DNA from 3 places in the Streptomyces sp. YKOK-I1 genome. Region 3 is predicted to be linked to each of the others. Evidence: riboswitches for the same ligand, from Rfam matches in the RefSeq annotation. Region 3 holds a riboswitch; each other region holds the start of a gene.

Region 1 (9,575 bases), 2.5 Mb from region 3:
TCCCCCGTCCGTCCTGCTCGTGGCGCGGACGCACGCGACCGGGCTGGAGTCGGCCCTGCGCGCCCTGGAGGTCTTCCGGCGCGGAGAGGTCCCGCAGGGGCTCGACCTGGACGCGGTGGTGCTGGTCGCGGACGCGCCGGGGCGGCTGCCGCGGCCGCTGGCGCAGCGGATCCGGGTCATCGAGTCGGCCGTCGACGTCCACCGGGTGCCGTGGGTGACCGAGTGGCGCCTCGGTGACCTGGGGGGCGTGCCGCCCCGGGAGACGGAGGCGCTGGCCCGGCTCACGGGAGTCAGGCGCTGAACGGGGGGACCCACCGGGCGCCGTCGGCGGTCGGGATCGCCTCGGCCGTACGGGACGGGCGGCTGCGGGCCGTGGACGCGGTCACGGAGGCGCTGGCACGGATCGCCCGGGTGGACCCCTCATTGAGTTCCTTCGCCGAGGTGTGGGAGGGGGCGGCCGTCGAGCGGGCGCGCGCGGTGGACGCGCGGGTGGCGGCTGGTGAGCGGCTGCCGCTGGCCGGGGTGCCGATCGGGGTCAAAGGGCGGCACGGGCTGCGGGCGGCGGGGCCGTTGCTCGCCGCGGGCTGTGTGCCGGTGGGGGCGACGGCGGTGCCCGGTCCCGGTACGCCGTGGCAGACCTGGGGCGTCGGCGCGTACGGCCGTACCGTCAACCCCTGGCGGGCGGACCGTACGCCGGGCGGGTCCTCCGCCGGGTCGGCGGCGGCGGTGGCGGCCGGGCTGGTACCGCTGGCGACGGGCAGCGACGGGGCGGGCTCGGTGCGGATCCCGGCGGCCTGGTGCGGGGTGATCGGCCTGAAGACGACGAACGGCCGGCTGCCGTCCCCGGACCCCACGGGTCTCGCGGCCCCGGGCGTGCTGGTGCGGTGCGCGGCGGACGCGGTGGCGTACTGGCGGGCGATGACGGGGGCGGCGGCCGAGGAGGCGCTGTCCTCGCAGGTCACCGCCGCGCTGTCCGAGGGCACCGGCGGGCTCGCGCCGGTCACCGCCGTGTTCTCGCCCGATCTGGGGTTCGCCTCCGCCTCCCCCGACCCCGAGCCGCTGGCCCTCGCCCGGGCCGCCGTCGGGCGTCTCGCTGCCGCCGGTGCCGTACGACTGCTGCCGGGCGAGTCGGCCGTACGGCTGGAGGATCCCGCGCCCGCCTGGCTCGCGTTGCGCGGGGCGGGGGGCGGCGACCCGGGTGAGGCCGGGCGGATCCGGGAGGTCAACGATCGGCGGCTGGCCGCTCTCTTCGCCCGGGCCGACCTGCTGCTGACGCCGGCCACACCGAACGCCGCGCATGGTCACGAAGGCCCGGGTGAGCGGTACTCCACCGCGCTGACCTGGGCGTTCAATCTGAGTGGGCATCCTGCGGCCAGCCTTCCGGCGGGGATCGGGGCCGACGGCTGTCCGGTGGGGGTGCAGCTCGTCGCCGCGCGGGGGCGGGAGGAGACGCTGCTGGCGGTGATCCGGGCGGCGGAGAGCGCCGGGGCTCTTCCGCAGGATACTTGCATGCGCATATGATGCAGGCGCGGATTATTATCGTACGCCGATCACCTGGGGGAGTCATGGGCCGACGTTTTCTCTTCGTCCTGGGCAGCAGCCGTACCGACGGCAACACGGAGACGCTGGCCCGCAGGGCCGCCGAGCAGCTCGACCCCTCCGTCGAGCAGACCTGGTTCAGCCTCGCCGAGCGTCCGCTGCCCGACTTCGAGGATCTGCGGCACGACAGCGACCACGTCCGGCCGACCGAGGGGAACCTCGCGGCGCTGCTCGACGCGACCCTGGCCGCGACGGATGTCGTGATCGCCTCGCCGCTGTACTGGTACTCGGTGTCCACCCAGGTCAAGCGCTATCTGGACCACTGGTCGGGCTGGCTGCGCACACCCGGCGTCGACTTCGGGACCACCATGGCCGGGCGCACGCTCTGGGGGGTGACCGTGCTCGCCGACACGGAGGCCTCGGTCGCCGATCCCCTGGTCGGCACGCTCAACAACTCCGCCGCGTATCTGGGGATGCGGTTCGGCGGTGTGCTGCTCGGCAACGGCAGCAAGCCCGGTGACGTGCTCGCCGACACCGGGGCGCTGGCGCGCGCGAAGTCGTTCTTCGGGGGCGGGGCCCCACTCGCGCGCTTCCCTCACCAGACGCGCTGAGGGCTCTGCCGTGGCCCTATGACGTGACGTCCTTCGTGGTGAACCGGGCCCAGGCCGCCGAGCCGAACACCGCCACGTACAGGCCCTGGAGGCCGAGGTTCTTCACCAGGTCGTCCCAGTAGACGGGGTCGCGGACCAGGTCGGCGAAGGACAGCCAGTAGTGGGAGAAGAGATACGGCTGGATCGCGTGGAGCTGGGGGATCTGGTCCAGGATCTGGATCGTGATCAGCAGACCGACGGTGGTCGCCATCGCGGCGATACCGCTGCCGGTCAGCGTGGAGACGAACAAACCGAGCGCGGCCACGCCGGTCAGCGAGGCGGCCACGACCAGGGCGATCAGCAGGGCCCGGCCCAGTCCGTCGGCGAAACCGATCGTCGTACCGGAGATGGTGGTGACGTCTCCCAGCGGGAACAGCAGCGCGCCCACCGTCAGCGCCGAGAGCGCGACCACGAGGGTGGCCACCAGACAGAAGGCCAGCACGGTCGCGTACTTGGTGAGGAGCAGGCGGGTGCGGCCGGCCGGGGCGACGAGGAGGTAGCGCAGGGTCCCGGCGTTCGACTCGCCGGCGATCGCGTCGCCCGCGATGACGCCGATGGCCATCGGCAGGAAGAATGGCAGCGTCGCGGCCAGCGCGGTGAACACCAGGAACAGACCGTTGTTGGTGACCTGGGCGATGAAGGCCGGACCGCCGCCCCCGCCGCCACCGCCGGGTCCCCCCGGTCCGCCGGAGGACCCGTCACCGGTCTCCATCTTCACGGCGATCCCGATCAGCACCGGTACGGCCGCCAGGACGCCGAGCAGCGCGAGGGTGCGCCAGCGGCGGAAGGTGATCAGCAGCTCGCTGCGGAGCAGACCGAGCGACCACCAGGGGCTCGGGCGGCGGACGGGGCCGGCCTCCGGCTCGCGCGGGCCTTCGGCGCTCTCCTTGTCCGCCGGTTCCGCCTCCCTCGGCTCAGCCCGCGACATCGAAGCCCTCCCCCGTGAGTGCCACGAACGCGTCCTCCAGGGAGGCACGTTCGACGGTGAAGCCGCGGACCCGGACACCGGCCGTCACCAGCGCGGCGTTGACCTCGGCGAGATCGCGGTCCGGGGGCTCGGCGGCGACTCGGTCCTCCTCGGCGGTCACGTCCGCCGCGCCCTGCTCCTTCAGCACCCGCGCCGCCTCCGCGGGGTCGGGCGTGATCACCACCAGCCGGCCGCGCGCACCCGCCGCCAGTTCGGCCACCGGGCCCTGGGTGATCAGCCGGCCCTGTGCCATCACCGCCACATGGGTGCACACCTGCTCGATCTCGTCGAGGAGGTGGGAGGAGAGGAACACGGTCGTGCCGTCCGAGGCCAGTTCCCGCACCAGGGAACGGATCTCCCGCATGCCCTGCGGGTCGAGGCCGTTGGTCGGCTCGTCGAGGACGAGGAGCCGGCGCGGCTGGAGCAGGGCGGCGGCCAGGCCGAGCCGCTGTTTCATGCCGAGCGAGTACGCCTTCGCCTTCTTCCCGGCCGCCGCCGTCAGCCCGACCCGCTCCAGCGCCGCGGCGGCACGGGTCCGCCGGGTGCGGGGGTCGGCGGTCGGGTCGGCGGCGTCGTAGCGCAGCAGGTTGTCCCGGCCCGAGAGGAAGCCGTACAGCGCGGGGCCCTCGATCAGTGCGCCGACCTGGGGCAGCACGGTGCGCGCGGCCCGGGGCACGGGCCGCCCCAGGACGCGCGCCGCGCCGGACGTGGGTTCGATCAGGCCCATCAGCATGCGGATCGTGGTGGTCTTGCCGGAGCCGTTGGGACCGAGGAAGCCGAAGACGCTGCCCGCCGGGACCGTGAGGTCGAGGCGGTCCACGGCGAGCTGGCCGCCGTGGTAGCGCTTGGTGAGGGCGTGGGTGTGGATGACGGGTTCGTCATCCATGGGCTCTCCCTTCCCTATCCATGGGCTCCCCCTTCGTCCATGGGCTCCCCCTTCGTGCGCTTCCCCCGGGTCTGCGGGCTCCGAGGCCTCCTGCTTCGCGTTACTTCGCGGAGTCCGCCGCCTTCACCAGGGCGTCCTTGGTGACGGCGCCGACGTAGATCCTGCCGTCGTCCGTGACCAGGGCGTTGATCAGCCGGGTGGAGAAGACGGTGCCGGAGCCGAACTTGCCGCTGACCTTGTCGCCGAAGGAGCCGAGGAAGCCGCTGAGGGCGCCGCCGGCGTCGGAGCCGAGTTCGGAGTTGAGCTCGGAGTCGGAGGGGACGCCCTTGCCGCCGGTCTCGACGACGGCGACGGAGGTCCAGCCCTTGCCGAGGACGTCGAAGCCCTCGGGCTCCTCGCCGGCGCCGGTGCGGCCGTCCGCTCCGCCGAGGCCTTCGAGGCCCTTGGGGAGGTCCTCGGGCAGGTCCTCGCCGGACGCGCCCGGCTTGCCGGAGTCCTTCGCCGCCTCGTCGGCCTCGGTGACCTTGGCGCCCTTGGGCGGGGTGAAGTCGAAGGTGGAGGCGGCGGGCTTGGCGAAGGTGACCTGGGTGAAGCCGGCGTCCACGACGGCGGCGCCGCCGCTCGACGGGGTCAGCGTGAACTTGAGCGGCAGCCCGGTCTTCGCGTCCACCGCCACACTGATCGCGCCGACCGTGGAGCCGGACTGCTTCGGCTTGATCAGCAGCTTGTAGGCGTCACGGCCCGCGACATGGACCGTGCCGTCGACGGTGACCGAGGTGGTGTCGTCGACCGCCTTGAGGGCGTCCTCGGTGAGGTCCTTGGGGGTGGCCGGCGGCTCCGCTTCCTCGGCGCCCTTGCCGGCGCTCTCGTCGGTGGTCGCGTGGTAGACCTCGTTGGTGGCGCTGTCGTAGCCCCACACGTCCTTGCCGTTGTGGATGACGCTGTACTCGGCGGCGTCCTCGACCAGGGAGAGCTTCTGCCGGTCGGGGCCGTCGGAGGCCACCCGCAGCGTGTGGGTGCCGGAGGCGAGTTCGGTGAGCTTGGCCGAGGGGTCGGCCGACGATCCGTCACCGCCGTTGCCCGCGACGCCGGAGAGCAGACCGCTCTCCAGGCCGCCGAGGTCGGGCAGGCCGAGGTCGGTGGTGATCTTCACGGTGCCGGACAGCTGCTGCACGTCCGAGGCCGCGATCTTGTCGAGGAGCTGCTGGGCGGTGATCTTCGGCAGGTCGGGGTCGCCGGAGTCGGCGAGCGCCGGGACCAGGCCGATCGTCGCCGCGGCGACGCCGATCACGGTGACCGGGACGACGTAGCGCACGGCCTTGCGCCGCCCGACGCGCAGGTCGTCCGTCTCCCCGGCGGTCGTGCTGTCGTCGGTTGCGTTCGGTGCCATGTGTGCCTTACCTCCGTCGTCGGCGGCGGCTGGTCATCTCACGGAGAGCGTCCCCGCCCCGTGCCGCCATTCTCACCCGAATCGGTGAGGAGTGGTGTTCTCCGTGGTTCCCATCTGACCAAATCCCACATGAGGAGGCGTCACCCCACGGACTCAACTCCGCGTACACCTGGGGTATGACACGAGGGACGCCGGGGCCCTTCTCCCCTTAGGGGTCGGGGACGACGAGCGCGCAGGGCTTTCGGGGATGTCCGGGGGCGTCAGCCGGCGCGGTGGACGACGGCGTCGCAGAGCGCCATGAGGGCCGCCTTCGCATCGCACTCCGTGAGGGGGGCCAGGGCGGCGCGGGCCTCCTCCGCGTAGCGCACGGTGTCGCGGCGGGCCTGCTCCAGCGCCGGGTGGGCGCGCAGGGCCGCGACCGCCTCGGCGAGCCTGGCGTCGTCACTCAGGTCGGAGTCGAGGAGCTCGCACAGCGCGAGGTCCTCGGGCAGCGCCTGCTGGGCCGCCCGCTCGCGCAGCCGCAGCACCGGCAGGGTGGGGACGCCCTCGCGCAGGTCGGTGCCCGGGGTCTTGCCCGACTCGTGGGAGTCGGAGGCGATGTCCAGGACGTCGTCGGCGAGCTGGAAGGCGACCCCGAGCCGCTCCCCGTACTGGGTGAGCACGTCCACCACCGTCTCATCGGCGCCCGACATCATCGCGCCGAAGCGGCAGGACACCGCCACCAGGGAGCCGGTCTTGCCGCCGAGGACGTCGAGGTAGTGGTCGACCGGGTCGCGGCCGTCGACCGGGCCGGCGGTCTCCAGGATCTGGCCGGTGACCAGCCGCTCGAACGCCTCCGCCTGCACCCGCACCGCCTCCGGGCCGAGGTCGGCCAGGATGTGCGAGGCGCGCGCGAAGAGGAAGTCGCCGGTGAGGACGGCGAGCGAGTTGCCCCAGCGGGCGTTCGCGCTGGGCACACCGCGCCGCACCGCGGCCTCGTCCATCACGTCGTCGTGGTACAGGGTCGCCAGATGGGTGAGCTCCACGACGACCGCTGAGGGGACGACCCCCGGCGCGTACGGGTCGCCGAAGCGCGCGGCGAGCATCACGAGCAGCGGCCGGAACCGCTTCCCGCCGGCCCGCAGCAGATGCTGGGCCGCCTCCGTGATGAACGGGACCTCGCTCTTGGTGGCCTCGAGCAAGCCTTCCTCGACAGCCGCCAATCCGGCCTGGACATCGGCTTCCAGAGCCTGGTCCCGCACGCTCAGCCCAAACGGCTCGACGACGGTCACGAGGAGTCTCCTGTCTGCTGGTGTCTATCGGCGGCTACGCGGTTTGTCGATAGGTCTCTGCGCTCACTCAAGTCAGCGTATCCGGTCAGGTTTCGATCACCGCCAGCCCCCACGGTTACAGCCCGGACAGGCCCTATGAGAAGGGGCACCCCTTAAGCCGCCATCTGGGTTTATTGCCCGATTCACCCCTCTTGTGGACTCCGGTGAGTTGCCTCACTCGCCCAGCCGAACCGCCCCCCTTCCGGCCCCCCTCCGTTCCACCCCGACACCTCGGTCCGCACGGGCGAGTTGATGCTTTGCAGCCACAAAGGATCAAGCACCTCATAGACCGCGGATCAAGGTCAATAGGGGTTAACCATGAATTCGCCACTTGTTCCGGACATGTGCTCTCGCATACGTTCCCGGCCTGTCGGGCGGACGCCTAATCCTGCCGCCGCCCGGACACCCACCGAGAACACCACGGCAGGAGCGGGGGAACCAGGTAAGTCGCCGCACCGGTCGAACCGGGCCGTGCCTTTGGGCATGCTCCGGACAGACCGATACGGCTTGGGGTGAAGTCGTGTCCGTGAGGGCACGGCCGGGCAGCTCCCGCCCGAACCCGACAGCTCACCTCGCAGGCGACGGAGAGGAACTTCGCCATGCCTGCTCAGCCCCGACGCGCCCGCCGTCTCGCCCGCACGCTCGCCGTCGCCGCCACCGGCGTCACCGTGCTCGCCCTGCCGATCCTCGGCGCGACCACCGCCTCCGCGGCCACGCCGACCGTGGCCACCGCCACCAGCCTCGGCTACGCCAACAACCTCGACGGCTGGATCCGCGCCTCGCTCCAGGTCATGGCGCAGCACGGGATCCCCGGCACCTACAACGGCATCTACCGCAATGTGATCCGGGAGTCCTCGGGCAACCCGTCCGCCGTCAACCTCTGGGACTCCAACGCGGCCGCCGGCACCCCCTCCAAGGGGCTGCTGCAGATCATCGACCCGACCTTCAACGCGTACCACGTCTCCGGCACGTCCTGGGACCCGTACGACCCGGTCGCGAACATCACCGCGTCCTGCAACTACGCGGCCGCGCGGTACGGCTCGATCGACAACGTGTTCGGCGCGTACTGAGCCGACCCGCGACTACCGGCCACCAGCCACCGGCCACCAGCCACCAGCCACCGGCTACCGGTAGAGACGTTCGAGGACGACGGCCACGCCGTCGTCCTCGTTCGACGTCGTCACCTCGTCGGCCACCGCCTTCAGCTCCGGATGGGCGTTGGCCATCGCGACCCCGCGGGCGGCCCAGTCGAACATCGGGATGTCGTTGGGCATGTCCCCGAAGGCGATGGTGTCCTCGGGCCTGAGCCCCAGATGCCCGGCGGCCAGGGCCAGCCCGGTCGCCTTGGTGATCCCGCACGGCTGCAGCTCCACCGTGCCCGGCCCGGACATGGTGACGGTGGCGAGCGAGCCGACCACCGCGCGGGCCGTGGAGGCCAGTTCGTCGTCGGAGAGCGTCGGATGGCGCAGCAGCACCTTGCTGATCGGCTCGCACCACAGGTCGTCGCGGCGCTCCACGCGCAGGGCGGGCAGGGTCGGGTGCGGCATCAGATAGCCCGGCTCGATCAGCGTGAGCCCGTCGACGCCGTCCTGGTCGACGGCCGCGTACACCTGCCCGACCTCGGCCTCGATCTTGCCGAGCGCGGTCTCCGCGAGTTCCCGGTCCAGGGTGACCGACCACAGCAGACGGTTCCCGCCGGCGTCGTACAGCTGCGCGCCCTGACCGCACACCGCGAGTCCTCTGCTGTGCAGACGGTCCAGGAGCGGTCGTACGCGGGGCGCGGGCCGGCCGGTCACCACCAGATGGCGAGCGCCGGCCGCCGTCACCCGCGCGAGCGCGTCCAGCGACCGGTCGGAGAACGTGTCGTCGCCGCGCAGCAGCGTTCCGTCCAGGTCGGTGGCGACGAGGGAGTACGTGGTGCGCTCGGCATATGCGGTGGGTGCGGCCATGATCAGAGAATACGGATCCCGCACCCCCCGGACTCGACGTGCACCGGACCAGGACGGAGTCCGGCCCCCTTCTGTCAACTCCCCTTCTTTTGTTGACCGATCACTCACCGATCGCGGGTGAACACGGGTGACCACGGGTCCGAAGGACGCCTTTCCGACACATCGCCGGGCAACGACCCGTGCCGCTCGCCGGAGGCTCGACGTAACGTGTGGCCCGGCCGCCCGCACCCGCGGAGCGGACGCGAGCACGACACGGTGAGCACGAAAGAGAGGCAGTACCCGATGCCCCCCTTCGACGTCCCCGAGGGCGACCCCTTCGGCCCGCACAACCTCCCCTACGGCGTCTTCTCGCTCCCCGCCCCGGCGGAGCGGACCGTCGGCGTCCGGTTCGGCGACCATGTCCTGGACGCGGGCGCCGCGGCCCGTGCGCTCGGCTCGCCGCACGCCGCCCTGCTCGCCCGGCCGACCCTCAACCCCCTGCTGGCGGCGGGCCGCGCCACCTGGTCGGAGGTCCGGCGCACCCTCACGGCGGCCGTCACCGACCCCGCGCACCGCGCCACCCTCGAAGCGCACCTGCACCCCCTGTCCTCGGTGACCCTGCATCTGCCGTTCGAGGTCGCGGACTACGTCGACTTCTACGCCTCCGAGAACCACGCCCGGAACGTCGGCCGGATCTTCCGCCCCGACGCACCCGACTCCCTCACCCCGAACTGGAAGCATCTGCCGATCGGTTACCACGGGCGCTCCGGCACGGTGATCGTCTCCGGGACGGACGTCGTCCGCCCGTCGGGCCAGCGCAAGGGCCCGGCCGATCCCGCCCCGGTGTTCGGCCCGTCCGTCCGCCTCGACATCGAGGCCGAGGTCGGCTTCGTGGTGGGCGTGCC
Region 2 (9,575 bases), 4.2 Mb from region 3:
GCGAGCACCTCACCGAGAACGAGGCCGCCGCGATGGCCTTCATCCTGCTGTTCGCCGGCTTCGAGACGACGGTCAACCTCATCGGCAACGGCACCTACGCCCTGCTCACCCACCCCGGGCAGCGGGACCGGCTCCAGCGGTCCCTGGCGAAGGGAGAGCGCGCCCTCCTGGAGACCGGCGTCGAGGAACTCCTGCGCTACGACGGCCCCGTCGAACTGGCCACCTGGCGCTTCGCCACCGAACCCCTCACCCTCGGCGGGCAGGACATCGCCCCCGGCGACCCCGTCCTCGTCGTCCTCGCCGCCGCCGACCGCGACCCCGCCCGCTTCACCGACCCCGACACCCTCGACCTCTCCCGCCGCGACAACCAGCACCTCGGGTACGGCCACGGCATCCACTACTGCCTGGGCGCCCCCCTCGCCCGGCTGGAGGGCCAGAGCGCCCTCGCCACCCTCCTCACCCGGCTCCCCGACCTCCGGCTCGCGGCGGACCCGGCCGACTTGAGATGGCGCGGTGGGCTCATCATGCGCGGACTGCGCACCCTGCCCGTGGAGTTCACCGCGGTGCGTGGCCGGCCGGTGGCACACAGAGAGCTGACCTGAGGTCAGCCGCAGTGTGACCGTCCGATGCAGCAAAGGTGACCAACCCTCAAGTCTGTGATCTTCACGTGATCTGCGCGGCATTAACTTGTGACAAGTGATCGTCTGCCGATACGTTCGGTCGTCAGCGCGGCGAACTCATGTGCGCTCACGTCGTCCGTCGCGCCGGTCACTGCTGTCCAGAGAAAGGCCCTCGCATGCTCTCCGGGAACGGTCGGCACCGCCGCCCCCGTCAGGCTCCGGCCCTCCTCGTCGCGGCCGGAGTGACCGGCTCCGCCATCGCCATCCCGCTCCTCGCCGCCAGTGGCGCGAGCGCGGCCGACGGCACGGTCTGGGACAAGGTGGCGCAGTGCGAGACCAGCGGGTCCTGGAGCGCCAACAAGGGCGACGGCGAGTACGGCGGCCTGAGCCTGTCCCAGGAGGACTGGGAGGCGTACGGCGGCCTCGACTACGCCACCCGCCCCGATCTGGCCAGCCGCAACCAGCAGATAGCCGTGGCCCAGCAGCTCCTCGCCGAGGAGGGCGTCGGCGCCTGGGGCACCTGCGGGCTGACGTCCGGGCTCACCCAGGTGAACGGCGCGGCGGAGGGCGTGGACACCGGAGTGGCGGACGACGAGTCCGACTCGTCCGTGTCCTCCGGATTGTCCGACCTGTCCAAGGGGTCGTCCGACTCCGGTGACTCCGACGGATCCGGCGACTCGGGCGAGGACGCGTCCACCCCCTCGGCCGATCCGTCCGCTTCGGCCTCGGAGTTCCCTTCGTCCGCTTCCTCCTCTGAGGCGAACGACTCCGGCAAGTCCGACACTTCGGGCGATTCCAAGGATGACGCACAGGGATCCGGCGGCTCGTCCGCGACCACCCCGGAAGCGGACAACTCGGACAATGTGGTCCAGGATGTCGGGACTTGGAGCCTGGTCGACACCAGCTCCCTCGGCTCCGGCCGGCATCGCGGCGCCACCGCCGACGAGGCCGCCGCGGCCGGCACCTCGACCGCCAGTGCCGGCCGGCACGCCGCCTCCACCTACACGGTCCGCGAGGGTGACACCCTCGCCTCCATTGCCGACTCCCTTGGTATCGACGGCGGATGGCGCGCCCTTTACGCCGAGAACAAGGGCCGTATCGGCGCCGATCCGGGCGCCATCATGCCCGGTCAGACCCTCGACACAGCGGTGTAATAGGGGCGGAACGCCCCCAAAAACACCGGGAGTTCACGTCCCACTTCGCGGTGATTGTCCGGTTTGGTGAAAGTGTGGGATGAGTCTCAGAAGTCGTGATCGTCTTTGAAATTCCCGGGATGGGGTGTCTACGGTCAGGACCGCTCGGCAATCCGGGCCCCGGCCGCCGCAACGCCGAATCCTGCCAGTGGCGGCCCGGGAACAGTCGTCGCGTCAAGCGCCGTAGGCAGGAGCGGGGGACCCAAGGTAAGTGCCGGGCCCGGCGGTTGACCGCCGGAACCGGCTCGGGGTGAAGCCGCGCACCGTGAGGTGCGTGGCCGGGCAACTCAACCGGCCCGAACCCGACAGCTCACCTCGCAGGCGTCGGTGAGGGGATGAACCATGCTGTTTTCCGGCAAGGGCAAGCACCGCCGTCCGAACAAGGCCACCCGGGTCGCCGCTCTCGCGGGCGTCACCGGTGTCGCCATCGCCGCCCCGCTGATGGCGGCCGGCAACGCCTCCGCCGCCACCGCCTCCGAGTGGGACGCGGTCGCCCAGTGCGAGTCGGGCGGCAACTGGTCCATCAACACCGGCAACGGTTACTACGGCGGCCTGCAGTTCTCGGCCTCCACCTGGGCCGCGTACGGCGGCACCGCCTACGCCGCGCGCGCCGACCTGGCCAGCAAGGAACAGCAGATCACCATCGCCGAGAAGGTCCTCGCGGGCCAGGGCAAGGGCGCCTGGCCGGTCTGCGGCACCGGCCTGTCCAGCACGCCCTACGGCGGCGGCAGCTCCAGCTCCAGCAGCACCGGCTCCTCGTCGAGCTCCAGCAGCTCCAGCAGCTCGAACGGCTCCACCGCCACCCGCTCCACCGAGCAGCAGACCGCCTCCCGCTCCGCCGAGCGCCCGGCCGCCTCCAAGACGGTCACCACCCCGACCGGCAAGAAGGTCAAGAAGGGTGACGGCGAGTACAAGGTCGTCAAGGGCGACTCCCTCAGCTCGATCGCTGAGAAGCACAAGGTCAAGGGCGGCTGGCAGAAGCTGTTCCAGCTCAACAAGGACATCGTCGAGGACGCGGACCTCATCTACCCGGGTCAGCAGCTGCACCTGAAGTGACACACCCGCTTCCCGGCGGGGCCACAGGCCGCTCACATGAAGGCCCCGCACACTGAAGACCTCGTGAGGGTCCCCCCCGTCCCCACGGGCTCCCCGCTCCGGTGCGCATTCCCCCGTACGCACCGGAGCGGGGTTTTCTTTGCCCAGCTGTTCGCCTCCGCGCCACCCCCTCTTTGTTCCGATGGGGAACAATGTGTACGGTCAGTTTGTCCACGGGGCGGTCGGTCGGCTGCCGCGGGCCCCGGGGCGGATAGGCTCTAGGCGCAAGGCCCACCAAAGGCCGACAAGGCCCCTGTGCCCCGCACAACCAGCGTCACATCCCAAGAAGGAGATGCTCGTGCCGTCCATCGACGTCGTCGTAGCCCGGGAAATCCTGGACTCCCGAGGCAACCCCACGGTCGAGGTCGAGGTCGGCCTCGACGACGGCAGCACGGGTCGTGCCGCCGTTCCGTCCGGCGCCTCCACCGGTGCCTTCGAGGCCATCGAGCTCCGTGACGGCGACCCCAACCGCTACCACGGCAAGGGTGTCGAGAAGGCCGTCCTCGCCGTCATCGAGCAGATCGGCCCGGAGCTCGTCGGCTACGACGCCACCGAGCAGCGTCTGATCGACCAGGCCATGTTCGACCTGGACGCCACCGACAACAAGGGCTCCCTCGGCGCCAACGCCATCCTCGGCGTCTCCCTGGCCGTCGCCCACGCCGCCTCCGAGGCCAGCGACCTGCCGCTCTTCCGCTACCTGGGCGGCCCCAACGCGCACCTGCTGCCGGTGCCGATGATGAACATCCTGAACGGCGGCTCGCACGCCGACTCCAACGTGGACATCCAGGAGTTCATGATCGCCCCGATCGGCGCGGAGTCCTTCTCCGAGGCCCTGCGCTGGGGCACCGAGGTTTACCACACCCTCAAGAAGGTCCTGAAGTCCAAGAGCCTGTCCACCGGCCTCGGCGACGAGGGCGGCTTCGCCCCGAACCTCGGCTCCAACCGCGACGCCCTCGACCTCATCCTCGAGGCCATCAAGGAAGCCGGTTACATCCCGGGCGAGCAGATCGCCCTCGCCCTCGACGTCGCCGCCTCCGAGTTCTACAAGGACGGCAAGTACCTCTTCGAGGGCAAGGACCGCTCCGCCGCCGAGATGACGGAGTACTACGAGGAGCTCGTCGCGGCCTACCCGCTCGTCTCCATCGAGGACCCGCTGTTCGAGGACGACTGGGCCGGCTGGAAGGTCATCACCGACCGCATCGGCGACAAGGTGCAGCTGGTCGGCGACGACCTGTTCGTCACCAACCCCGAGCGCCTCGCCCGCGGCATCGAGGAGGGCACCGCCAACGCCCTGCTGGTCAAGGTGAACCAGATCGGCTCGCTCACCGAGACCCTGGACGCCGTCGAGCTGGCCCAGCGCAACGGCTTCAAGTGCATGATGTCCCACCGCTCCGGCGAGACCGAGGACGTCACCATCGCCGACCTGGCCGTCGCCACCAACTGCGGCCAGATCAAGACCGGCGCCCCGGCCCGCTCCGAGCGCGTCGCCAAGTACAACCAGCTGCTGCGCATCGAGGAGATCCTCGACGACGCCGCGGTGTACGCCGGCCGCTCGGCCTTCCCGCGGTTTCGCTCCGCGAACCAGTAGGCACAGTCGCGGCGGAGTGTCCAAGGGCTGACCCCGCCCGGGTCACGCGACAGCCAGTCGTACGTACGTCCCCGTACTCGGTCCCGTACCGTGTGCGGGGACGTACGCGCGTGTGAAAGGGGAGGCGCGAAGCCGATGGCCGCGAAGGACCGGGACCGTTTCTCCACCGCGACGAGACTGCGGGTGCTCGGCGAGCAGACCGCGGCCCGCGTCTACCGCTCCCAGACCAAGCGCCAGGCCCGCCGCTCCCGGCTGACCGGCCGCGCCGCGCTGCTCGCGCTGGTCCTGTGCACCCTGATCGTGGCGCTCGCCTACCCGATGCGGCAGTACGTCTCGCAGCGCGCGGACATCGCCGATCTGGAGCGCGAGAAGGCCGAGGCCACCCGGCGGGTGGAACAACTGCGCGATCTCAAGGCACGCTGGCAGGACGACGCGTACGCCGAGCAGCAGATCCGGGAGCGGCTGCACTATGTGATGCCGGGGGAGACCGGCTTCATCGTGATCGACCCGGACGCGGTCAAGAAGGCCCGCGCCGCACTCGGGGCGGCCGACCGCCCCTGGTACTCGAACGTCTGGGACGGGGTCGACAAGTCCGACGCCTCCGACCAGTGAACCGACAGAGAGACAGTCCCCGAAGCATGGAAACGCCCCCGCCGACCACCCCGCGCACCGAGCCCACCGACGCCGACGTCGAGGCCTTCAAGCAGCAGCTCGGCCGCCCGCCGCGCGGACTGCGCGCGATCGCGCACCGCTGCCCCTGCGGGCAGCCGGACGTCGTCGAGACGGCGCCCCGGCTGCCCGACGGCACCCCCTTCCCGACGCTGTACTACCTGACGTGCCCCAAGGCGAACTCCGCGATCGGCACGCTCGAGGCCAACGGCGTGATGAAGGAGATGACGGAGCGGCTCCAGAGCGACCCGGAGCTCGCGGCCGCCTACCGCGCCGCCCACGAGGACTACGTCCGGCGCCGGGACGAGATCGAGGAGCTGACGGGCTTTCCGAGCGCGGGCGGCATGCCGGACCGGGTGAAGTGCCTGCACGTGCTCGTGGCGCACTCGCTCGCGGCGGGCCCGGGGGTGAACCCGCTCGGCGACGAGGCGCTCGCGATGCTGCCGCAGTGGTGGGCCAAGGGGACGTGCGTGGTTCCCGCCGAGTGATCCCGCCCCCTGAACGGGCCTCGTCCTCGAACTCCCCCAGAGGGGGGACCCCCACGGGCTGATTCCGCTCACGTACGTCTCGAAAGGCACCCTATGACCCGCGTCGCCGCCATCGACTGCGGTACGAACTCGATCCGTCTCCTCGTCGCCGACTGCGACCCGCTGACCGGTGAACTGGTCGATCTGGACCGCCGTATGACGATCGTCCGCCTCGGGCAGGGCGTCGACCGGACCGGCCGGCTGGCGCCCGAGGCGCTGGAGCGGACCTTCGCCGCGTGCCGGGAGTACGCGGCGGCGATCAAGGAACTGGGCGCGGAGCGGCTGCGGTTCGTCGCCACCTCCGCCTCCCGGGACGCCGAGAACCGCGACGAGTTCGTACGGGGCGTGCTGGACATCCTGGGTGTCGAGCCCGAGGTCATCACGGGCGAGGAGGAGGCCGAGTTCTCTTTCACGGGCGCCACGAAGGAGCTCACGGGCCGAGCGGACCTGACCCGGCCGTATCTGGTGGTGGACATCGGCGGCGGCTCCACGGAGTTCGTGGTCGGCGAGGAGCACGTACGGGCCGCCCGCTCGGTGAACGTCGGCTGTGTGCGGATGACCGAGCGGCACCTGGTCGTGGACGGCGAGGTCACCGACCCGCCGACCGCCGGGCAGATCGCGGCGATGCGGGCCGACATCGAGGCGGCGCTGGACCTCGCCGAGGAGACGGTCCCGCTGCGCGAGGCGCACACCCTGGTGGGCCTCGCGGGCTCCGTGACGACGGTCTCGGCGATCGCGCAGGAGCTGCCCGCGTACGACTCGGCGGCCATCCACCACTCGCGGGTCTCCCATGAGCGGGTCCGGGAGATCACCGAGTGGCTGCTGCACTCCACCCACGCCGAGCGCGCGGCGATCGGCTCGATGCACCCGGGCCGGGTGGACGTGATCGCGGCGGGCGCCCTCGTCCTGCTGTCGATCATGGAACGGATCGGCGCGCGGGAGGTCGTGGTGAGCGAGCACGACATCCTCGACGGCATCGCGTGGTCGGTGGCGGGGGCCCCGGAGACCCCTTGAAGGGCACTCCGCTGAGCAGCTCGAATGACGTATGAGCGTCCCGGAGGGGTGCTCGTGGTGGCCGGAACGGTTCTCCACGACACCCCTGCGGAAAAGTTCGTGAAGTTCTTCACAAGGATTTCGGCCCTGGTGGGTGCCCCATGAGGGCCGGTTGGCCCTTCCGGGGGACCAACACCCGTGTGAACGTGTTCAAAAGAGGCGCGCGCGGACGTTTCGAGGAGGTCGTCCGCGGGTGTGTTTCCGGCCCCTCACCCCACCCCCGGACACCCGGAGAGGCAGCTCACGCGGCATTGACAACGCCTCGCCCTACACGCTGGTTCCCCCTCCGCGCCATGATGTGGATCACGCGGGTCGCGGAGGATAGCACACACCCTCCACAAGCTTGTGAAGGGGCGCACGAGCGGCCCCCCTTGGGCGGGTGGATACTCGATGCCATGAGCACCACGGAGCGTCCCAGGATCCTCGTAGTAGGCGGTGGGTACGTAGGCCTGTACGCAGCTCGGCGCATCCAGAAGAAGATGCGCTACGGCGAGGCGACCGTCACGGTCGTCGACCCCCGGTCGTACATGACCTACCAGCCCTTCCTCCCCGAAACCGCCGCCGGCAACATCTCCCCGCGCCACGTCGTCGTCCCGCTGCGACGCGTGCTGCCCAAGGCGGAGGTCCTCACCGGCCGGGTCACCACCATCGACCAGGACCGCAAGGTCGCCACGATCGCCCCGCTGGTCGGCGAGGCGTACGAGCTGCCCTTCGACTACCTGGTGATCGCGCTCGGCGCGGTCTCCCGCACCTTCCCGATCCCCGGCCTCGCCGAGCAGGGCATCGGTATGAAGGGCGTCGAGGAGGCCATCGGCCTGCGCAACCACGTTCTCGAGCAGCTCGACAAGGCCGACTCCACCACCGACGAGGAGATCCGCCGCAAGGCGCTCACCTTCGTCTTCATCGGCGGCGGCTTCGCCGGCGCGGAGACCATCGGTGAGGTCGAGGACATGGCCCGCGACGCGGCCAAGTACTACAAGACGGTGTCCCGCGAGGACATGCGGTTCATCCTCGTCGACGCCGCCGACAAGATCCTGCCCGAGGTCGGCCCCAAGCTCGGCCAGTACGGCAAGGAGCACCTCGAGGCCCGCGGCGTGGAGATCTACCTCTCCACCTCCATGGACTCCTGCGTCGACGGCCACGTCGTGCTGAAGAACGGCCTCGAGGTCGACTCCAACACGATCGTGTGGACCGCCGGCGTCAAGCCGAACCCGGTCCTGGCCCGCTACGGCCTCCCGCTCGGCCCCCGCGGTCACGTCGACACCGCCCCGACCCTCCAGGTCCAGGGCACCGACTACATCTGGGCCGCCGGCGACAACGCCCAGGTCCCCGACGTCGCCGCCCGCAAGGCCGGTGTCGAGAACGCCTGGTGCCCGCCGAACGCCCAGCACGCGCTGCGCCAGGCCAAGGTCCTCGGCGACAACGTGGTCTCCGGCATGCGGGGCTTCCCGCAGAAGGAGTACGCGCACTCCAACAAGGGCGCGGTGGCCGGTCTCGGCCTCCACAAGGGCGTCGCGATGATCGTCATGGGCAAGATGAAGATCAAGCTCAAGGGCCGTCTCGCCTGGTACATGCACCGTGGCTACCACGGTCTGGCGATGCCGACCTGGAACCGCAAGATCCGGGTCTTCGCCGACTGGACGCTCGGCATGTTCCTCAAGCGCGAGGTCGTCTCCCTCGGCGCGATGGAGAACCCCCGCGAGGAGTTCTACGAGGCCGCCAAGCCCGCCCCGGCCCGGGCCGCCGCCAAGCCGGAGAACGAGAAGGCCAAGGCCTCTTGATCTCCGACTGACGGCACAGCAGTACCGCCCGAAGGGGTCGCCCGCCATCCGTGGTGCGGGCGGCCCCTTCGGCCGTCCTGTCGTACCCGTGACGTCTGCACCTCTTTTTGCCCGGTCGCACCGGCCGCGCGGGACTGAACTCCGGCACCTTCCGTGTTTACGTGGAATCCGGACAGTCCGGGATCACCGTCACGGAGGTGTGCTCCATGGCCGATGCCGCGCCGCGGCTCCATGCGATCGTCGAACAGCTGCTGGGTGGCCCGCTCCCGATGCGCATCCGCGCCTGGGACGGTTCGCAGGCGGGTCCGCCCGGGGCGCCCGCGCTGGTCGTACGCAATCGCCGAGCCCTGCGCCGTATGGTGTTCAAGCCCGGTGAGCTGGGTCTGGCCCGCGCCTGGGTCGCCGGGGACCTGGAGATCGAGGGCGACCTCTTCGTCGCCATGGACGTGCTCTCGGGGCTCGTCTGGGAGCGCGGCGACGACGCCCGCTCTCTCGTCGAGGCCCTGGGCGACCCCCGGTTCCGCTCGGCCGCCCTGGGGCTGCTGAAGATGGCCGGATTCCCGCTGCCGCCCGCCCCGCCCCGCGAGGAGGTGCGCCGCACCCGGCACCGCCACACCCGCCGCACCGACCGACGGGCCATCAGCCACCACTACGACGTCGGCAACGACTTCTACGAGATCGTCCTCGGCCCCTCCATGGTGTACTCCTGCGCCTACTGGCCGGCCCCCGGCGCCACCCTCGAACAGGCCCAGTGCGACAAGCTCGAACTCGTCTGCCGCAAGCTCGCCCTGAAGCCGGATCAGCGGCTGCTCGACGTCGGCTGCGGCTGGGGGTCCATGGCGATGCACGCGGCCCGTGAGCACGGGGTGCGGGTCGTCGGGATCACCCTCTCCCAGGAGCAGGCGGCCTACGCCCGCAAGCGCGTCGCCGACGCCGGCCTCACCGACCGGATCGAGATCCGGGTGCAGGACTACCGGGACGTCACCGACGGGCCGTACGACGCGATCTCCTCCATCGGCATGGCCGAGCACGTGGGCGCCGAGAAGTAC
Region 3 (9,575 bases):
CACGGCCCACTGTCCGAGGCCGTGCCGGAAGTCGTCGCGGGCGAGCGGCCGGCGGTGGCGGAACCCCGTGGCCCGACCGGTGGCATGGGCGGCGGCCGTCGTCGTCGGACCGAGGGCCGCCAGGGCGGCGCCCGCCGCCAGTGCTCCGAATGCTCTACGCGTGGTCGTCACGTCGGTCGGCTCCTTGGGTCGTGGTGAGGGCGGGGCGGGGGATCCGGCGGGTCTCGGTGCCGAGGTAGTAGTCGGTGTACGTCGACTGGAGATAGCCGCGGACGGTCCAGCCGAGGCGGTACGCGGGGTTCTGGGCGAGGGTGTAGATCCGCGTGCCGGTCGGCTCGGTCGTGGTGTACAGGCGCAGGGCGCCGTGGTCGGCGGTCTCGGCGAGGATCTCCTCGCGCCAGTCGCCGATCAGGTCGCCGTAGAAGGGGGTCGCGTTGCGGGCGCCGGAGACGACTCCGGCCGGGTCGAAGAGGACGGCGCTGGTCTCCGTCGCCGGGTCCCACTTCTCGACGTGGGTGAGGTCGAGCAGTTCCGACGCCTTGTCACCGTCCCACCAGATACGGAAGTTGACGCTGGGCGTGGTCGTGGAGACCTTGCCGTCCCGGACGTTGAAGACTCCCGCGCCGGGGCGGGTGACGTCGGCCGTGGACGTCCAGTACTCGTAGCCGCGGTGGCCGGGGTCGATGTCGGCGGCGTTGCCCCGGCCGACGTCGAGGTCGGCGTCGCTCGCGGGGTTCGCCGGGTGGACACCGGTCACCAGACGCTCGCCGGTGTCGGCGTCGTAGTAGTACCAGGGGAAGTGCGAGACGATGCCGAGTTCCGACTGCTGGATGGCGAAGCCCTCCAGGCCTGGCCGGTCGGGGTCGAGGTCGGCGATGTCGAAGCGGTCGCCGTGGATGGCCCCGTCGACGACATGGCGCAGGGTGCCGTCGCTGTCGACGACGTAGTTGCCGTCGGCGATCTCGTCCTTGCCGTCCTGGTCGACGTCCACGGTGCGGATCTGGTGGAAGCTGGTCGCGCCGCTCGCCGGGTCCACGACGTACTTCCAACGGCGGGTCAGATCCGTGCCGTTGTAGTCCCAGGTCTGGAACAGCACCCGGAAGGATCCCCGTCTGGCGCCGACGCGGGTCACCAACTTGGTGACCAGGCTGGGGTGTTCGCCGTCGAGGTAGGCGATGCCGAAGTGCCCGCCGGAGGGGCCGTCGGCGACGAAGTCGTCCGGTACGGGCTGCCGGGTCCGCTCGGCGCCGGTCGCGCCGTCGATCACCGACACGAACTGCCGCGCGGGCGAGGCGGCGGTGACCTGCGAGCCGTCGGCGAAGGTGGTCCCGGCGGCGGTGTGCACCAGCACCTCCGCCCGGCCGTCGCCGTCGAGGTCGTAGACCGTGACGTTGTCGTCGTTGCGGTAGCCGCCGATCGCCGTCGAGCCGCTGATCGCGGCGGGCGCCGGGTCGTTCGCGCCGTTCCCGCCGGCCTGGGTGTAGGAGCCGGGGCCGAGGTCGACCCGCCACAGCCGTTCGCCGGTGAGGCTGTACGCCTCCAGCAGATCGGACCGGTCGCGGGTCTGCGCGAGACGGCTCACGACGAGTTCGTACCGCCCGTCCCCGTCGAGGTCGCCGGGCCAGGCGTGCTGCACGGTGTAGCCGTCGGCGACGGCGAGCGGGATCTCGGCGTAGCCGCCGGCGAGGACCAGGGCGGGCGAGGAGGCCCGCCGCTCCCGGCCGTCGACGACCGCGCGCACGGTGTACGTCCCCGTGCCCGGCGAGGTGTCCCGGTAGGTCGTCGACCGCCGGAGCGGTGTGCGGTTCAGCCGGCGGCCGTTCTTGTACACGTCGAAGGCGATCGCGTCGCCGTGGCGGGCGTACTCCGTCCCCAGCAGGCGCCAGCTGAGGAAGGTGCTCCGCCCGTCCTCGGCCGGTACGGCGACCAGCCCGCGGTCGAGGTTCTCCACGCTCCGGCGCGGGGGGCCGTCGTCGGCCGCCTGTCCCGCGGGGGCACAGAGGAGGCCGGCCAGCAGCTGGGCGGCGGTGACGGCGACGGTTCTTCGTAGAAAGCGCTTGCCCTTCATGGGGATCACTGTGTCCCCACCCTGACCCGGCTGTCGATGGGGCGAAAAGGGATGCCACGAGACCGCAATACGACGATCATGAACACGCAAAGTGAAGGCCGGACCCGGGGCTCGGGTCCGGCCTTCGCCTGCGTGTCAGGCGTGCGCGTCAGGCGCGATCGGCGATCGGCGTCGGCGGGGGTCAGCCGACGGCGACGCCGTGGGAGCGGAGATAGGCGACGGGGTCCACGTCGGATCCGTAGTTCGGCGTGGTGCGGATCTCGAAGTGCAGGTGCGGGCCGGTCACATTGCCGGTGGCGCCGGAGAGACCGATCTGCTGGCCCGCGGTCACCGTCTGACCGGCCGAGACCGAGAGCTGCGACAGGTGGGCGTACTGGGCGTAGTAGCCGTCGTTGAGCTTGATGACGACCTGGTTGCCGTACGCGCCGCCCCAGCCGGCGGAGACGACCGTGCCCGCGGCTATGGCCTTGAGGGAGGTGCCGGTCGGGACGACGAAGTCGACACCGGTGTGGTAGCCGCTGGACCACATGCTGCCGGCCACGCGGTAGCCCGTTCCGACGGTCGCGCCGGACACCGGCAGGGTGTAGCCGCTGGAGGTGCTCGTGCCGCTCCCGGTGTCCTGGGCGGCCGTGTTCGAGGAGGACGACGACGTCGAGGACTTCGCGTCGGAGGACTTCGCGGAGGACGACGACTGCGAGGACTGCGACGACTTCGACGAGGAGGAACCGGACGAACCGGACGACGACTTGGTGCTCGCCGCCTTCTTGCCGATCGACAGCTCGAGGCCGGGGTGGATCAGCGACGGATTGCCGCCGACGGCCTCACGGTTGTCCGCGTACAGCTTCTGCCAGCCACCGCTGACCTTCTGCTCGTCGGCGATCTTGGCGAGGTAGTCGCCGGCCCGCACGGTGTAGGTCCGCGTACTGGAGGCGGCGGACTTCCGCGACACCGGAGCGGCCTGTACGGCGCTTTCCGCGACCGACGTCGAAATGGCCTGGGCGGCCGACCGGGAAACCGAGTCGGCGGTGGCCGCGTGGGCGCCGGTGGCCCCCATGAGCGGGAGGGCGAGTGCGGCCCCGCCGGTTCCGGCGACGGCGATGGAGCGGGTGAAGCGCTGGGTCTTCGGGCGGCGGTGCTTACCCTTCGCGGGCATGGCGAATTCCTCTCCGGCGCCTGCGAGGTGAGCTGTCGGGTGCGGACTGGAGATGCCCGGCCGCGACGGGTCGCGGCTTTACCCCAAGCCTGTTCCGGAGACCGGAGCAGGCGGTTCTGCCTGTGGGTCCCCCGCTCCTGCCGTGCACGGGTGAGTGTGCGGATTCCGGGCGGCGGCAGGATTCGGCGTCCGTCCGGATTGGTGTGGAACGTAAGCGACCAAGACGCACAGGAACAAGCAGTGGTTGCCCTGTTCACGCCTTTCTCTTGATCCGCTGTGCGAATTCCCAGTGACGCTCCGTGCAACAGACACGGGGAATTTCGGCTAACACCCTGGAAAAGCACTCTGATTACGTGAACATGACGGGCGACACAGGGTCACGGATATGACCCTGCTCACGTAATACCCCTCCAGGATCCCTTATTCCAGAGCGACTTGGAACGAAGGCTTCAATTCGGACAGAACTCTCAGATGCGACGCAGACGGATAACCGTCGCATCGAGGTCGCCGCGCAGCCCGGTCCGCAGCCCGTGGTGCAACAGCACCGCACCCCGGTGAACTTCGCCCGTTTCGCGGCATTCGTACGACGCCGCCGGGTCCAGGCCGCGCAGGCGCAGCACCGGGACCGGCTCGCCGTAGCGCTGGGCCTGGAGCCAGGCGAGGACGACGGTCTCGTCGCCGCGGACGTACTGGACGGCGCTCAGCCCGCCGGCCGGAGGGCGCAGCCGGTACTGGTCGCCGCGCTGGACGAGGGGCCGGATCTCCTTGTAGAGGTCCACCCAGCGGCGGGCCTCGGCGAGCTCCTCCTCGGTCCACTCGGAGAGGTCGCCGCCGACCCCGAGCACCCCGGCCATGGCGCTGACGAACCGGAAGCGCAGCGAGCTGATCCGGCCGTTGAGCTGGGTGTTGGGGCTGTCGGTGACCCAGGCGGCCATCACGCGCGCGGGGTGGATCTGGCTGAAGCCGTGCTGGATGTCGAGCCGGTCGAGCGGGTCGGTGTTGTCGGAGGTCCACACCTGGTCGGTGCGGGCCAGGATGCCGAGGTCGATCCGTCCGCCGCCGCCCGAGCAGGACTCGAAGGCCACCCCCGGGTGGGCCGCCCGCAGCCGGTCCAGCAGGGCGTAGAGGGCGCGCACGTGGTCCACCCACAGGCGCTGCGGGTAGGGGTCGTCCGGCCAGCCGGCGTCGGTGAAGCAGCGGTTGAAGTCCCACTTGACGTAGTCGATGGGGGCGCTGGACAGCAGACCGTCGAGCCGCTCCCAGAGGTACTCCTGGACATCCTCGCGCGCCAGGTTCAGCATGAGCTGATTGCGGAACTCCGTCCGCTTTCGTCCCGGTTGGAACTGGACCCAGTCCGGGTGCGCCCGGTACAGATCGCTGTCCGGGTTGACCATCTCGGGCTCGACCCAGATGCCGAACTGCATGTCGAGGGCGTGCACGTAGTCGGCGAGGGGCTTGAGGCCCTTCGGGAAGCGGTCCGGGTTGGGCCACCAGTCGCCGAGGCCGGCGTGGTCGCCGGTGCGGGCGCCGAACCAGCCGTCGTCGACGACGAACAGCTCGACGCCGATCGCCGCGGCCCGCCGGGCGAGGGTGGCCTGCTGCTCCTCGGAGATGTCGAAGAAGGTGGCCTCCCAGGAGTTGAACAGCACCGGCCGGTCCCGCTCGGCGTCCGGGATCACATGGGCGCGCTGGTAGGCGTGCCAGGCGCGGCTGGCCCCGCCGAAGCCCGCGTCGCTCCACAGACCGGCGAACAGCGGCGTGGTGAAGGACTCCTCCGCAGCCAGCCGCAGCAGACCGGAGTCGTCGTACCCGGCGCCGCCGGTGATCTGCACGCGCGCGTCCGGGAGTTGGGCGACGGCGATACGCCAGGAACCGGACCAGCCGAGGGCGCAGCCGTAGACCTCGCCGCGTTCCTCGGTCGCGTCGGTGTCGAGGGCGACCCAGGGCAGGTACTGGTGACCGGTGTGGCCACGCCGGCTGCCGATGATCTTCTCGCCGTAGGTCAGCGGGGCCTGCACCAGCCGGGACTCGGCGGCCCAGCGGCCGTGCAGATGCGACAGCCGCCAGTCGTCGCGCTCGGGCAGGGTCCAGGTGGCGGAGTCGGCGCGCAGCAGCTCCAGCGGCTCCTCGCCGTCGTTGCGCAGGGCCGTCCAGCGCTCCACGACGTCGCCGCGCATCCGGTAGTGCAGGGTGATCACCAGGGCGCCGTCCCGGAACCGCAGCCGCAGCTCGGCGCCCGGGTCGTCGGGGTCCTGGATCTCGTACGACTCGAAGGTCCACTCGGTGCCGCGGCGCCCGGTGCCGGTGCGCACGGACAGGGCGGGGCGGACGAACCGGGGGCCGCCCTCCACCGGGTACTCCTCACGCCCGTCCAGCGCGGCCTCGAAGGACGCGCGGCCCTGGAAGGGCACGGCCGCGAGGGCCTCGGCGTCGGCGAGCGCGATCCTCGGGCCCCAGTGCAGATGCACCAGTTCGTCGGCCTCGGTGAGGTGGAGGGCATAGCTGCTCGCCGGCCCCGAAAGGAGCCAGGTACGGCCGTCCGCGGCGATCTCGGGCTTCACGGTCTCGGGCATCAAACCCCCACTGATTCGAACAGGTGCGATCAAGCCCCAACATCATCAGCTGCGCGCGCCCCGCCCGGCAACGTCTGTGGACAAACGTTTCACCTGGGGAGACGAAGGATTCGTCCGGCTGTGGACAACCCGTTGCCCGGGGAATCCATGTCGTATGGTCGAATCGGTCCCGTCGGTCACCCGAGCCGCACCGGCGGAGCCCGACCCGGGAGGGAGCCCCCGTGACGCAGCAGATCCCGTCGACCGAGCCCGAGCTGGCAGGTGTCCGCAACTTCCGGGACGTGGGGGGGTCTGCCGACCGCCGACGGACGGCGGGTGCGGCACGGCGTGCTGTTCCGCAGCGGCCATCTCGCGCACGCGACCGACGAGGACGCCGCGTTCCTGTCCTCGCTGGGCCTGCACACGGTGTTCGACTTCCGCAACGCGGCGGACCAGAAGCTGGAGGGCCCGGACGTCGCGCTGCCGGGGGTGCTCAATGTGAACCTGCCGCTGTCGGACCCGGCGGACGGCGCGGAGTTCTGGAAGATGGTCCGCGACGGCGACATCGAGCAGCTGCGCGTCCTCCTCGGCGACGGCAAGGCCGCGGGCCGGATGATCGCCTCGTACCGCACGATCATCAAGGGGCGTACGGCCGAGCACTCGCGCGTGCTGCACGCGCTCGCCGAGGACAGCGTCCCGGCGCTGATGCACTGCGCGGCCGGCAAGGACCGCGCCGGTCTGTCCGTCGCGGTGACGCTGCTCGCCCTCGGCGTGGAGCGCGAGGCGATCCTCGCGGACTACCTGGAGTCCAACGCCAAGCACCGCCGCTACAAGGTGCGGCGCGGCGGCTCGGCGGCGACCGCGTACACCCCCGAGGTGATGGAGCTGCTCAGCCCCCTGTTCGACGCCCGGGAGGAGTACCTCGCGGCGGCGCTGGACACCATCGACGAGACCTGGGGCGGGGTCGACCCCTATCTGGAGAAGGGGCTGAAGCTGGCTCCGCAGACCCGGGAGCGGCTGCGCGAGCGGCTGCTCGACTGACGCCGCGGTCGCGGGTCCCTACGGGTCGCGGCCCCCTACTGGTTGGCCCCCACCTCGAACAGGAACCAGATGAACGCCGCGAGGACGTGCCCCGCCGCGATGTAGATGATCAGCCGGATCCAGAGGCTGCGCGGGAACCGCTCCTCCATGTCGGTCATGGTGTCTCTCCAGGGGTGGGGCCCAGGCACAGGGCGGCCGTGGGACTCTGCAGCAGGGTGTGGACGAAGAGCAGGTCGACCCCGTCGGGGTCCTGCGCGGCGAGGCGGTGCGGGGTCAGCGAGTCGAAGTGCGCGCTGTCCCCGGGGCCGAGCAGATGCACGGTGTCCCCGAGGCGCAGCCGCAGCCGGCCCGTCAGGACGTGCAGCCACTCCTCCCCCGGGTGCACCCGCACGATGTCGCCCTGCGACCCGTACGGGACATGGACCCGCAGGGCCTGCATCCCGCGCCCGGACGCACCGGCCTGCCAGTACGTCCAGCCGCCGGCCCGGGTGGGTTCCATCTCGGCGGCGCGGACCACGGCGTCCCGGTCGGCGACCGTCTCGCCGAGCAGCTCCGAGACCGTCGTACCGTAGACCCTGGCGAGCGCGAGCAGCATCGGCAGCGAGGGCTGGCGCTGCCCGGTCTCCAGGCGGGAGAGATGGGCGGGCGAGAGCCCGGCCGCGCGGGCGGCGGCCTCCAGGGTGAGGGCGGCCCTGCGGCGCAGGGACCGCAGCTGCGGTGCGACGGCCGGCAGGTCGTCCGGGGCGGACGGGGAGTCGGGCGAACTCATACGTCCATTCAGCCGGAGTGTTGCCTCTGGGGCAAATTTCTTGCCTCAGAGGCAAAAGCGCCGGTCGGCGCGGGGCCGGTCAGCGGTTGGCCACCGCCTGCTTGATCAGGGTCTTGCCGAAGTCCCACATCAGCCCGCCCCCGCCGTGGGCGTCGTCCATCACCTCGGTGAAGGCGTCGACGAACCGGTCCACGTCCCGCTCGTCGACGACCAGCGGCGGGATCAGCTTGATCACCTCGAGGTGGTCGCCGGAGACCTGGGTGAGGATCCGGTGCCGCTGGAGCAGCGGGACCACCACCATCTGGGCGAAGAGCCCCTTGCGGGCGGTCTGGAGCATGGTCCAACGGCTGCGCAGCTTCAGCGACTTCGGCCGGCCGAACTCGATGCCGATCATCAGGCCCCGGCCCCGCACGTCGGCGAGCAGCTCGTAGGTGCCGGTCAGCGCCGCGAGCCGGGACTTCAGCCGGTCGCCCATGACGCGTGCGTTCGCGACGATCTGCTCGTTCTCCATGACGGAGAGGGTCGCGAGGCCGGCCGCCATCGCCTGGGCGTTGGAGCCGAAGCTCGCCGAATGGACCAGGACGCGGTCGATCGATGAGTAGACCTTCTTGAAGATCCAGTCCTTGCCGAGGGTCGCGCCGACCGGCACATATCCGCCGGAGAGCGCCTTGGCCACGCACACCAGGTCCGGTGCGACGCCCTCCTCGTGCTGGTAGGCGTAGAAGTCGCCGGTCCGGCCGAGTCCCGTCTGCACCTCGTCGGCGATGAGCAGCGCCTTGTGCCGGTGCAGCAGCTCCTGTGCGGCGCGCAGATAGCCGGGCGGGGCCTCGTGCACGCCCTTGCCCTGGATCGGCTCGACGATCAGGGCGGCGACATCTCCCTTCCCCAGCTCCCGCGCCAGCGCGTCGAGATCGCCGAGCGGTACGGCCGTGTCGGGCAGCAGCGGGTCGAAGCCCGCGCGGAAGCCGTCCTCGCCGTTGACCGACAGCGAGCCGGTGGTCAGGCCGTGGAAGGCGTGGTCGCAGTAGAGGACTCTGGGCTTCCCGGTGGCCCGGCGGGCGAACTTCAGCGCGGTCTCGACCGCCTCGGTGCCGCTGTTGCCGAAGAACACCCGGTCCAGGTGCGGACTGTGGACGAGCAGCCGTTCCGCGAGCAGACCCGGCAGCGGCTGGCAGTCGAAGCGGGTGAGGTCGGCGAGCGAGGCGTCGAGGACGTCGTGCAGCGCCTTGCGGACGACGGGGTGGTGGCGGCCCAGGCCCATCACCCCGAACCCGGCGAGCATGTCGAGGTGGTCGTTGCCGTCGGCGTCCCAGAAGTGGGCGCCCTCGGCCCGCTCGTAGACCTTGTCGAAGCCGATGGTGTGCAGCATGCGCGGGAGCTGGTGGTTGAGGTACTTCGTGTGCAGCTCGTAGCGCTCGGCTCCGCGCTCGGCCAGGAGCGCGCCGAGGTCGAACTCCTTGGTCATACGTGTTTCTCCTTCACTGGCCCGGCTGCCTCCTCGAGCGCGAGGCTCGCGCCGATCCGCCCGGCGATCTCGACCGGCGTGAGGCCGATGTCGGCGAGCACCTCACCGCGTTTGGCGTGGGCGAGGAACTGTTCGGGGATGCCGAACCGCCGTACGGGCACGTCGACCTCGGCGTCCCCGAGGGCGAGGGCCACCGCCGAACCGACGCCCGCCGCACGGCTGTTGTCCTCGACGACCGCCACCAGCCGGTGTCCGGCGGCGAGCATGGGCAGGGCCGGGTCGACGGGTTTCACCCAACGGGGGTCCACGACCGTGCAGGGGATGCCGCGCGCCGCGAGCAGCTCGGCCGCCTGGAGGCACACCGGCGCCATCACACCCACGGCGACCAGCAGCACCTCGGCCTCCTCGGCCCGGTGCAGCACGTCCATGCCGCCCACCCGGTCGACCGCCGGGATCTCGGGGCCCACCGACTCCTTGGGGAAGCGCACCAGGGTCGGCGCGTCGTCCACCGCGACGGCCTCCCGCAG

What was found. Region 3 has a riboswitch for cyclic di-AMP ahead of ACYQ8Q_RS38280 (M23 family metallopeptidase). Riboswitches for the same ligand answer to the same signal wherever they lie in the genome.
Region 1: it holds a riboswitch for cyclic di-AMP, as region 3 does, so the genes downstream of both, ACYQ8Q_RS27205 (transglycosylase SLT domain-containing protein) here and ACYQ8Q_RS38280 (M23 family metallopeptidase) in region 3, are expected to answer to the same signal.
Region 2: it holds a riboswitch for cyclic di-AMP, as region 3 does, so the genes downstream of both, ACYQ8Q_RS19195 (transglycosylase family protein) here and ACYQ8Q_RS38280 (M23 family metallopeptidase) in region 3, are expected to answer to the same signal.

Annotation. Positions count from the first base shown of each region.
Region 1 covers NZ_BAAGDR010000001.1:6,124,824-6,134,398, reverse strand. The annotation lists gene ACYQ8Q_RS27240 (DUF6668 family protein) at 1-301, shown strand, start outside; gene ACYQ8Q_RS27235 (amidase family protein) at 373-1,521, shown strand; gene ACYQ8Q_RS27230 (flavodoxin family protein) at 1,566-2,150, shown strand; gene ACYQ8Q_RS27225 (ABC transporter permease) at 2,167-3,117, opposite strand; gene ACYQ8Q_RS27220 (ABC transporter ATP-binding protein) at 3,104-4,042, opposite strand; gene ACYQ8Q_RS27215 (LolA family protein) at 4,143-5,432, opposite strand; gene ACYQ8Q_RS27210 (polyprenyl synthetase family protein) at 5,693-6,703, opposite strand; cyclic di-AMP (ydaO/yuaA leader) riboswitch at 7,140-7,338, shown strand; gene ACYQ8Q_RS27205 (transglycosylase SLT domain-containing protein) at 7,342-7,812, shown strand; gene ACYQ8Q_RS27200 (HAD family hydrolase) at 7,867-8,691, opposite strand; gene fahA (fumarylacetoacetase) at 8,974-9,575, shown strand, end outside.
Region 2 covers NZ_BAAGDR010000001.1:4,406,678-4,416,252, reverse strand. The annotation lists gene ACYQ8Q_RS19205 (cytochrome P450 family protein) at 1-602, shown strand, start outside; gene ACYQ8Q_RS19200 (transglycosylase family protein) at 797-1,774, shown strand; cyclic di-AMP (ydaO/yuaA leader) riboswitch at 1,983-2,152, shown strand; gene ACYQ8Q_RS19195 (transglycosylase family protein) at 2,156-2,869, shown strand; gene eno (phosphopyruvate hydratase) at 3,201-4,496, shown strand; gene ACYQ8Q_RS19185 (FtsB family cell division protein) at 4,632-5,108, shown strand; gene ACYQ8Q_RS19180 (DUF501 domain-containing protein) at 5,135-5,653, shown strand; gene ACYQ8Q_RS19175 (Ppx/GppA phosphatase family protein) at 5,747-6,706, shown strand; gene ACYQ8Q_RS19170 (NAD(P)/FAD-dependent oxidoreductase) at 7,141-8,526, shown strand; gene ACYQ8Q_RS19165 (class I SAM-dependent methyltransferase) at 8,733-9,575, shown strand, end outside.
Region 3 covers NZ_BAAGDR010000001.1:8,586,711-8,596,285, reverse strand. The annotation lists gene ACYQ8Q_RS38290 (DUF6250 domain-containing protein) at 1-171, opposite strand, end outside; gene ACYQ8Q_RS38285 (rhamnogalacturonan lyase family protein) at 155-2,068, opposite strand; gene ACYQ8Q_RS38280 (M23 family metallopeptidase) at 2,250-3,221, opposite strand; cyclic di-AMP (ydaO/yuaA leader) riboswitch at 3,226-3,384, opposite strand; gene ACYQ8Q_RS38275 (alpha-galactosidase) at 3,689-5,794, opposite strand; partial or broken gene ACYQ8Q_RS38270 (tyrosine-protein phosphatase) at 6,016-6,814, shown strand; gene ACYQ8Q_RS38265 (DUF6126 family protein) at 6,850-6,972, opposite strand; gene ACYQ8Q_RS38260 (helix-turn-helix domain-containing protein) at 6,969-7,583, opposite strand; gene ACYQ8Q_RS38255 (aspartate aminotransferase family protein) at 7,663-9,048, opposite strand; gene dxs (1-deoxy-D-xylulose-5-phosphate synthase) at 9,045-9,575, opposite strand, start outside.